DNA from 2 places in the Paenibacillus stellifer genome. Region 2 is predicted to be linked to the other one. Evidence: riboswitches for the same ligand, from Rfam matches in the RefSeq annotation. Region 2 holds a riboswitch; the other holds the start of a gene.

Region 1 (4,421 bases), 430 kb from region 2:
TAACGGACAAATACACGGAAGCGCACAGCGCGAGCAGCGCCTGGTTGGAGCAAATGTTCGACGTTGCCTTCTCGCGGCGGATATGCTGCTCGCGGGCCTGCAGCGTCAGCACGAAGCCGCGCTTGCCGCTGCGGTCGACCGTCTGGCCGACGATCCGGCCAGGGATGCGGCGCATCAGCGGCTCGGCGACCGCGAAGTAGCCGCAGGTCGGCCCGCCCAGCGAGGCGTTGATGCCGAGCGGCTGCGCGTCGCCGACGACGATGTCGGCGCCCAGCTTGCCCGGCGTCTCCAGCACGCCAAGGGCGAGCGGATTGGCGCTGACGACGAGCAGCGCCTTGGCGTCATGCGCGAGCTTCGCTATCGCGCCAATATCCTCGATGCATCCGAAGAAATTCGGATACTGGGCCAGCACGGCGGCGGTATCGCCGTCGACCGCCTGCGCCAGCAGGGCGAGGTCGGTCACGCCGTCCTCGCAGCCGACCAGGACGACCTCAAGGCCGAGTCCGGCTGCAGAGGTCGCCAGCACCTGCCGCGCTTCGGGATGAACCGCGCGGGAGACCACGATTTTCTTCCGCTTCGTATGCGCGGAAGCCAGCACCGCCGCTTCGGCCAGAGCCGTCGCGCCGTCGTACATGCTGGCGTTGGCAACCTTCATGCCGGTCAGCTCGCAGATGTAGGACTGGAATTCAAAGATGGCCTGAAGCTCGCCCTGGCTGATCTCGGGCTGATACGGCGTGTAGGCCGTATAGAATTCCGAACGGGAAATGACATGGTTGATGACGACGGGAACGTGATGGTCATAGAGGCCGGCTCCCAGAAAGCTGGTGTGGCTGTCAAAATCGGCGTTCTTGTCCGCCAGCCGTTTCATATGCCGCAGCAGGGCGTATTCGTCCAGCGCCTCCGACATTGGCAGGCGGCCCTTGTAGCGGACCGCTTCGGGAATATCGGCGAACAGCTCTTCAACGGACTGAATCCCGATCTCCGCCAGCATTTCGCTGCGGTCCTGCTCGGTCATCGGCAGATAACGATGCTTCATGTTTCGGATTCACTCCTTGGCTAAATGGGATGGATAACGCATGGTTGGGCTTATCATATGTCAGGCTTATCATGTGGTCAGGCTTATCGTGACCGGTCTTGTGCGAGCGGCGCGTCTCCGTGTTCCATGTCCGGCTTATTCCGGGGGGCCGGGCACGGCCGCTGCCTTTCGGCGTGTTGATCCTACGTGTTGATCCTATAGATAATTATCCCTGGCGCTCCCGCTTGTAAAAAGGAGCCTTCACGACAACGGCCTTCAGCCGCTTGCCACGGATTTCGACTTCAAGCTCAGCACCGATTTCGCTGTACTTCGCTTCGACCAGCGCAAGCCCCAGATTCCGCTTCAGCGTCGGGGACTGCGTGCCGGTTGTGATCTCGCCGATTTGCCTTCCGTCTGCATAGACGGGATAGTGTGTGCGCGGAATGCCGCGGTCGATCATTTCAATGCCGACCAGCCGGCGCGGAATGCCTTGGTCCTTCTGCGCCTTCAGCGCGTCACGGCCGATGAAATCGCCTTTATCCAGCTTCACGAAGAAGCCGATACCCGCCTCCAGAGGCGAAATGTCCTGCGACAGCTCCTGCCCGTACAGCGGCAGCTTCGCCTCGAAGCGAAGCGTATCCCGCGCCCCCAGTCCCGCCGGGGTGAGACCATGCGCGCTGCCGACTTCCAGCAGCCGGTTCCACAGCTGCACGGCCGCCCATGTCGGCGCATAGATCTCGAAGCCGTCCTCGCCGGTGTAGCCGGTGCGCGACAGCAGCACCTCTGTGCCGCAGACGGACGCTTTTTCCACAAAATGAAACGGCTTAAGCTCAGCCAGCGGGAGATTGGTCACCTCGCTCAAAATCTGCTGGGCATGCGGTCCCTGAACCGCCAGAAGCAGCGTCTCCTCGGAGACATCTTTCAGCTCCACGCCGCTCGCCGGCAGGTGATCCTCCAGCCACTGGTAATCCTTGCCAATGTTCGAGGCGTTGACGACCAGCATGTAGCGCCCCTCTCCAAGCCGATAGACGAGCAGATCGTCCACCGTTCCGCCATTCGGATAGCAGAGCAGGGAATACTGGGCCTGGCCGTCGCTCAGATTGCGGACATCATTGGTGGTCATGAACTGCAGGAAATCCTCGGCCCCGCTTCCGGTGACCATAAATTCGCCCATATGCGAAACGTCGAACAAGCCGGCACGGGTACGTACCGCCTCATGCTCCTTCTGGATGCCCGTGAACTGCACCGGCAGCTCCCAGCCGCCGAAATCAATGCTTCTGGAATCCGGGAAAGCCGCGTACAGGTCGTAAAAAGGCGTTCTTTTCAAAGTCTCCAAAGGCCGTGCCTCCTATCGAATTTTTGCTTGTCTTATCATTCCAAAATGAATGGTTCGGATTCCAAAATCCCCTGCTGATGCGCAAAAAAGGACAGAGCAAAGACGAATGCAGCCGCAGCGCTGTTCTTCGTCTTCGCTCTGTCCCTTGTACCTGAGAGTTACCCCGCGATTTTGTGTCAAAAGCAGGTTTCCCCGTTGGTGACCGTCCGCCGTAAGCGTCCGGTGCTCTCCAGAGATGCGTCCGGCAGAGGTCCTTTTGCCTGAGAGATTCACCGCCGGGGCCTCCCCGGGGCTTACTCCTTCGGCGCCGTCCTATTCGGAACGGTCTCTCCCTACACCATCATCCGCCATTTCGTATGTGATTCTTCTCACTCCATTAATACTTGAAACGGGGAACCGTGTCAACAGGAAATGGCCAAAAACGCCGGATGAAATTTAATTGCTGTTAGATATATTGACACTGGATAAGGGCATAACTTAGTCTATAGCTATCTGAAAATTCATAACCCAATTCGAATCATTCCCAAATGAGTGGTTCCGGACGAAAAGAGGCGGCAACCGAAAATGAGTGAAATTCTGGACAATCTCCGGTACAGTGAAGAGCATGAATGGGCGCAGCAGGGGGAAGGTCGCACCGTGCGCATCGGCATTACCGACCATGCCCAGCATCTGCTGGGAGATATCGTATTCGTCGAATTTCCGGAAATCGGAACGGCGGTTACGGCAGGCGAAAGTGTGGGCAGCATCGAATCGGTCAAGACGGTATCCGAATTATATTCGCCGGTCTCGGGAACGGTTACTCGGGTCAATGAAGCGCTGGAGGACAGCCCGGAGCTGCTGAACGGGCAGCCTTACGGGGACGGCTGGATTTACGAAGTGGAAGTGGACGGAGACTATGCCGAAGTGACTGCAGGACTGCTGGATGCGGCGGCATACCGCGAACTGGTCGGTGAATAAGTAAACGGTTGGAGATAAGTGAAAAAGACGGCAGGCTCCCCTCCGGCAAATTCGTTTTCGCATGATTCGATTGCGGGTGGACATGGGGCCTGCTTTGCTATGTTTTGCGGAACGTGATGCTTCTTGAAATACGTGATGTCTCTTGAAATATGTAATGTTTCTTGAAATACATGATGTCTGCTGAAATTCATGATATTTGCCGAGGCTGGTGTGCCGAAACCGATTATTTGACGGGAAAGCCGGCGATTCCGGGGAAAATCTCGGGAGCCAGCCTCCAGAATACCGGGAACAACCAAAGGGCGGCGGCTGCGAACAAGGCCCAGATTGCCAGAAGTCTCGTGCCTTTGCGGATTCTTTTTGCCGGGCGGACGATCAGAAGGCCATAGACTGCGGCGGAGTAGAAGGGGAAGAGAGCGGCTGCGATCATGGCGAGAGCCAGTTTAAAAGTGACCTCGCCCTGCGAGATGGGGATCATAGCATCCGGGTTGCTAGCGGGATTCGCCCAGAATACGATAGCGATCAGCGGCAGCCAGGCCGCCAGCACATGGACGATATAAGCCGTGATGCGATTGGAACTGTTCAGCTCCGCAGCAATCAGCCAATAGCCGCACCAGACGAGCGCATAGACGAAGCCGAAGGCCAGCATCCAGATCCGCATTTCAATCAGGGTGCTTCCAGTCGGCAGGCCAGACGGCAGTTCCCAGAATAAGCGGGGCGAGCTCCACAGCAGGAATGTCCCGAAGGTGTATATGAACAGCAGCAGGATGACCTGAAAGATGATACCGATCCAGGGCAGAATGGCGATATTCATAAGATATTTCCACAGCTTCGAGCTGGATAGCGGGCGGAATGGGGAAGACATGGCTTCATCAGCTCCTTTCCTCTTTCAATTTCCGCATTCTGCAAGTTTTTCCTGCTATGAGGCATTGCGGGTCAACGTAAAAAGACGGATTTCAAAGCGTAGTCCAATCCGGTACTACCTGGAATCCGTCTTTCTTTTGTGGCTTTTTGGGTCTGCCGGAGGTCTACTTTGGTGAGTTCCGGCCGATACTAGCAGTATGTATTTACCACTCTATTCGCTCTGCAGCTGACGCAGCACAATGATCTCCACGC
Region 2 (4,421 bases):
CTGAATGTAATGGTATAGGGAACAATGTTCCAGATACCACCGGCGCCGAAGACGACGACCCCGGCGATATTGCCGGCCATATTAAGCAGAGTGGCGGCGAATAATCCGCAGCTTGCGGCAAGAAACAGGCATAGCGGAATCTGCCATAGAAACGTGACGAAGATCAGGAAGCTGCCAACAATGCTGTTCAGCAGCGGAATTGTATTGCCAAATAGCATTCCGCCGGACGTAATGCCAGCCAGGAAAATGAGAGTGACCACCAAGAGCCATTCCGCACAGGCCACGATTTTCCCGGCCCACAGCATCTTCGGATCGACAGGCAGCGCCAGCAGCCCGCGGTACTTCATCTTGGCATCCTTCTGTACAGCCAGCGAGCAGGTGAGGGTAAGCGCTCCGGGCAAGAGCATCGTGTACCACCAGTTGTAAGCCCCGCCCTGAAAATAGCGTCCCCCCATCAAGAAGAAGCAGAGAAGCAGGGTTACCACAGGTCCGATCCAGGCCAGCTTGGGGATAAAGGTGCGAGTCCATTTCAACCGTTCAGCCTTGATGCAAGGAAGCATCCTATTCACCCGCTCTTCGGTTCACGGCGGCAACCTGCATGAACAAGGATTCCAGCTCCTGCCCCTCGGGGGCGATTCCCTGATACCCTAGAACTCCACCGGCGATAATTCCGATCTGATCCGCTACCTGTTCGACCTCGGAGAGGATATGGCTCGACAGTATGACGGTGATCCCCTGCCGGGGAAATGAGCGGATCAGCTCCCGAAGCTCCTGAATCCCGATGGGATCAAGCCCGTTGGTCGGTTCGTCAAGAATGAGCAGCTTCGGCTGGCCCAGCAGTGCGATTGCGATCCCCAGCCGCTGCTTCATGCCCATGGAGAACTGTCCGGCGCGCTTTTTTCCGGTATTGGTCAAATCGACTATGGCAAGCACCTCATCGATTCGGGATGGCGGCAATCCGAGCGCGAGGGTACGAACCTTGAGGTTCTCTCTTGCAGTCAGGTTCTCATAGAGCGGCGGCGCTTCAATCAGTACGCCAATATCGCTTAAATCCTTCCGGGTCCATTCATGTCCATGAAAGAGAATGCTTCCGGAATCGGGGCGCAGCATTCCTGCGATCATTTTGAGCGTTGTGGATTTGCCGGCGCCGTTCGGCCCCAGCAAACCATAGACCGAGTCCCGGGGAACGGTTAAGGATACGTTGTTTACAGCCGTTTGGCGTTTAAAGCTTTTGCATAAATTACTTGTCTGTAAAATAATGTCTCGCATATTATATCACCCTTTCCACATCCATAGTGTAGATGGCAATTCTAAGGATTCTCTAAGGAATCCTAAAGCGGAGGAAGATCCGTATTCCTGGGGCGCAAATGCTGTTGTAACTTTTATCACTGCCACAATACTAACACCACAAGTAATATGTTAAACTGTTAGAAGGCATTAACGCTTTAATGAACTGAATAACAAGCAGCTTTGAATGCTATGGATCGCACTATAGCAGGAGCGGCTTCTGGAGAGACTGCGGAGTTCCGCAGCGCCGAAGGGTTCACAATCTCAGGCAAAAGGACAGAAGAGTACTGAATATATTTGTTATGCTGATAGGAGTCGACAGGACAAGTAGTATTCATATTCTGATGAACCGGAGATTGGAGAACATCCAGTCTCTTTTTGTGTTGGCATCAATGTAAGGCACTCATAGGGGGGAATCAGCATGGCACAGCAAGAGTTAAAGAGAGATTTAGCCAACCGGCATGTTCAGCTCATCGCCATCGGCGGCACCATCGGTACGGGATTATTCCTGGGATCAGGCAAAGCGATTCAGCAGGCCGGACCGTCCATCATGTTTACGTACTTAATCGTGGGGATCGCCGTGTTCTTCGTGATGAGAGCGCTCGGAGAGCTGCTGCTGTCCAAGGCGGGCTATCAATCGTTCACGGATATTGCCGAGGACTATCTCGGGCCCCGGGCGGCGTTCATTACCGGATGGACCTATTGGTTCTGCTGGATCATGACGGCGATGGCGGATGTTATCGCGGTTGGCGTCTACGTGCAGTATTGGTTCGATATTCCGCAGTGGGTACCGGCCATTGTCTGTTTAATCATTTTGCTGGGACTCAATCTGTTAACGGTAAAAAGCTTCGGGGAACTGGAATTCTGGTTCGCTTTGATCAAAGTGGTCACGATTCTGGCCTTGATCGGCACCGGGATCGTACTGCTGGTTATGGGATTCAAGACGGACGCAGGAGCGGTGACCGTCAAGAACCTCTGGGAGCATGGGGGAGTGTTTCCGAACGGAGTTTCAGGCTTCTTATTTTCCTTCCAAATGGTCGTGTTCGCCTATGTCGGTGTAGAGTTAGTGGGGGTATCGGCAGCGGAAACGTCCAATCCGGAGAAAAATATTCCGTCCGCCATCAATAAAATTCCCTTGCGGATCTTATTCTTCTACGTCGGCGCGCTGTTTGTTCTGCTCTGCATTAACCCGTGGACGGAGCTTAGTCCGGCTGAAAGTCCCTTTGTCAAAACCTTTGCGCTGGTAGGGATTCCGATCGCCGCAGGCATTATCAATTTCGTCGTGTTGACTTCAGCTGCTTCTGCTTGCAACAGCGGGATGTTCTCCACAAGCCGGATTCTCTATAATTTGAGCAGGAACGACCAGGCGTCGCCCCGTTTTGCCAAGCTCAATAAAAATCATGTACCGGGAAATTCGTTGTTCATCTCCACACTTGTCATCTCCGTGGGCGCCCTTCTGAGCAAGCTCATTCCGGAGCAGGCTTTTGGAATCGTGACGACGGTCAGCGCCATTTGTTTTATATGGGTGTGGGGCGTTGTGCTCGTCTGCCATATCAAGTATAAGAAGACCCGGCCGGAATTGCAGGCTAAGTCCAAATTCAAGGCACCCTTTACGCCTTTCATTAACTATGCGGTCTTAACGCTGTTTGCCGCCATTCTCATCATTATGCTGTTCGCCAGCGAGACGCGTCCGGCTCTACTGTTCACCCCTCTATGGTTCATTCTACTGTTCGTTCTGTATTCGGGCAGAAGCAGAAGAGAGAAGAGCGGCAAGAACAGCATTATTCAATCATGAGCAATAACCCCGGAAGAGGAGTGGCCGTCGGCCGCTCCTTTTCTTTTGTGAACCGGAAGGCTTCAGCTTCTATCGGTCTGATCGGATATGATTGTAATGGCTTCATCAAGGGTCAGCACCGTTTCCGTCATCCCGGTCATATCTTTCAGGCGCACCTGTCCAAGGCTTGCTTCATTTTCTCCTATTAACATGACGTACCGGATTCCTCGGGAAGAGGCGGCCGCAAGCGACTTTTTCAGTTTCCGTCCACTTGTGTCCATACTTGTCCGAATCCCATTAGCCCGCAGCAATGCCGCTGACTTCAAGACCTCTGCAACTGTATCTCCGATAGGGATGACCGTAACGATAGCGCCTTTGGTTTGGACCGGACGATTCGCAAGCATCTCCATGATGGATTCCATGCCAAAAGAAATGCCCACGGTCGGATATTGAATATCCTCTCTGCCGACCAGCTGTCCAATTATGGCATCATACCGGCCGCCGGCTCCCAGGCTGGAGCTAAACGTGCCCGAAGCATCGAAGATCTCATACACCGTTCCCGTGTAGAAAGACAGCCCGCGTGACAGGAAGAGATCGAACCTGCCTATTTCCGCCAGCCCTATTTGCTCAATGAGAGCTTGAAGGGACCGCACCTCTTGCGCGCCGGGTTTGTCCTGGATTCCATACATGCCGGATACATCTTCAAACGCAGGGTTATCCAGCTGAATTAACTCCATGATTGCAGCTGCTGTTTGAGCATCCAGCCCTTTGCTTCGCAATTCCTGCATAACCCCGTCTAGTCCAATTTTCTTCAGCTTGTCGAGCGTCAGCATGACAGACAGCCATTCATCCGAGGGCACTCCAATGGATTCAAGCACTTCACCCAGGAAGCGTCGGTTGTTCCACCTTAATGTAATCGGGATTTCCAGTCTCTTGAATACTTCAACGGCCAACTGCATGAGCTCAGCCTCAGCTTCAGGTCCCGCAATTCCAACGACATCGGCATCACACTGTAAAAATTCGCGCAGACGGCCCCGCTTCACAGGTCCATCCCGAAATACTTTCCCCATCTCATACCGCTTGTAAGGAAACTCAATACTGGGATTTAAGGCGATCACCTTGGCAAAAGGAATGGTCAGATCATACCGGAGTCCAAGTCTCCGCGAGCCTTGATCACTTAGTTGGTACATTTCCTTCAGGATTTCATCACCGCCTGCATACTTGGAGGTCAGCAGCTCGAGCTCATTCAATATCGTCGTATCCATGGAGTCAAAATCATACCGTTCGAACACTTCCTGAAGCGTTGTCTGGACTTTTCGCCGGAGCGCTTGTTCTTTTCCGAAGAAATCATAGGTCCCTT

What was found. A riboswitch is a leader RNA that binds a small molecule or an ion and turns the genes downstream of it on or off. The one in region 2 is predicted to bind glycine.
Region 1: it holds a riboswitch for glycine, as region 2 does, so the genes downstream of both, gcvT (glycine cleavage system aminomethyltransferase GcvT) here and PSTEL_RS25555 (amino acid permease) in region 2, are expected to answer to the same signal.

Annotation. Positions count from the first base shown of each region.
Region 1 covers NZ_CP009286.1:5,150,485-5,154,905, reverse strand. Annotated here, with positions in the region: gene gcvPA (aminomethyl-transferring glycine dehydrogenase subunit GcvPA) at 1-1,036, opposite strand, end outside; gene gcvT (glycine cleavage system aminomethyltransferase GcvT) at 1,242-2,351, opposite strand; glycine riboswitch at 2,488-2,586, opposite strand; glycine riboswitch at 2,590-2,695, opposite strand; gene gcvH (glycine cleavage system protein GcvH) at 2,916-3,308, shown strand; gene PSTEL_RS23685 (hypothetical protein) at 3,532-4,170, opposite strand; gene PSTEL_RS23680 (flagellar motor protein MotB) at 4,381-4,421, opposite strand, start outside.
Region 2 covers NZ_CP009286.1:5,581,669-5,586,089, reverse strand. Annotated here, with positions in the region: gene PSTEL_RS25565 (lantibiotic immunity ABC transporter MutE/EpiE family permease subunit) at 1-560, opposite strand, end outside; gene PSTEL_RS25560 (lantibiotic protection ABC transporter ATP-binding protein) at 562-1,269, opposite strand; glycine riboswitch at 1,498-1,577, shown strand; gene PSTEL_RS25555 (amino acid permease) at 1,709-3,082, shown strand; gene PSTEL_RS25550 (histidine--tRNA ligase) at 3,145-4,421, opposite strand, start outside.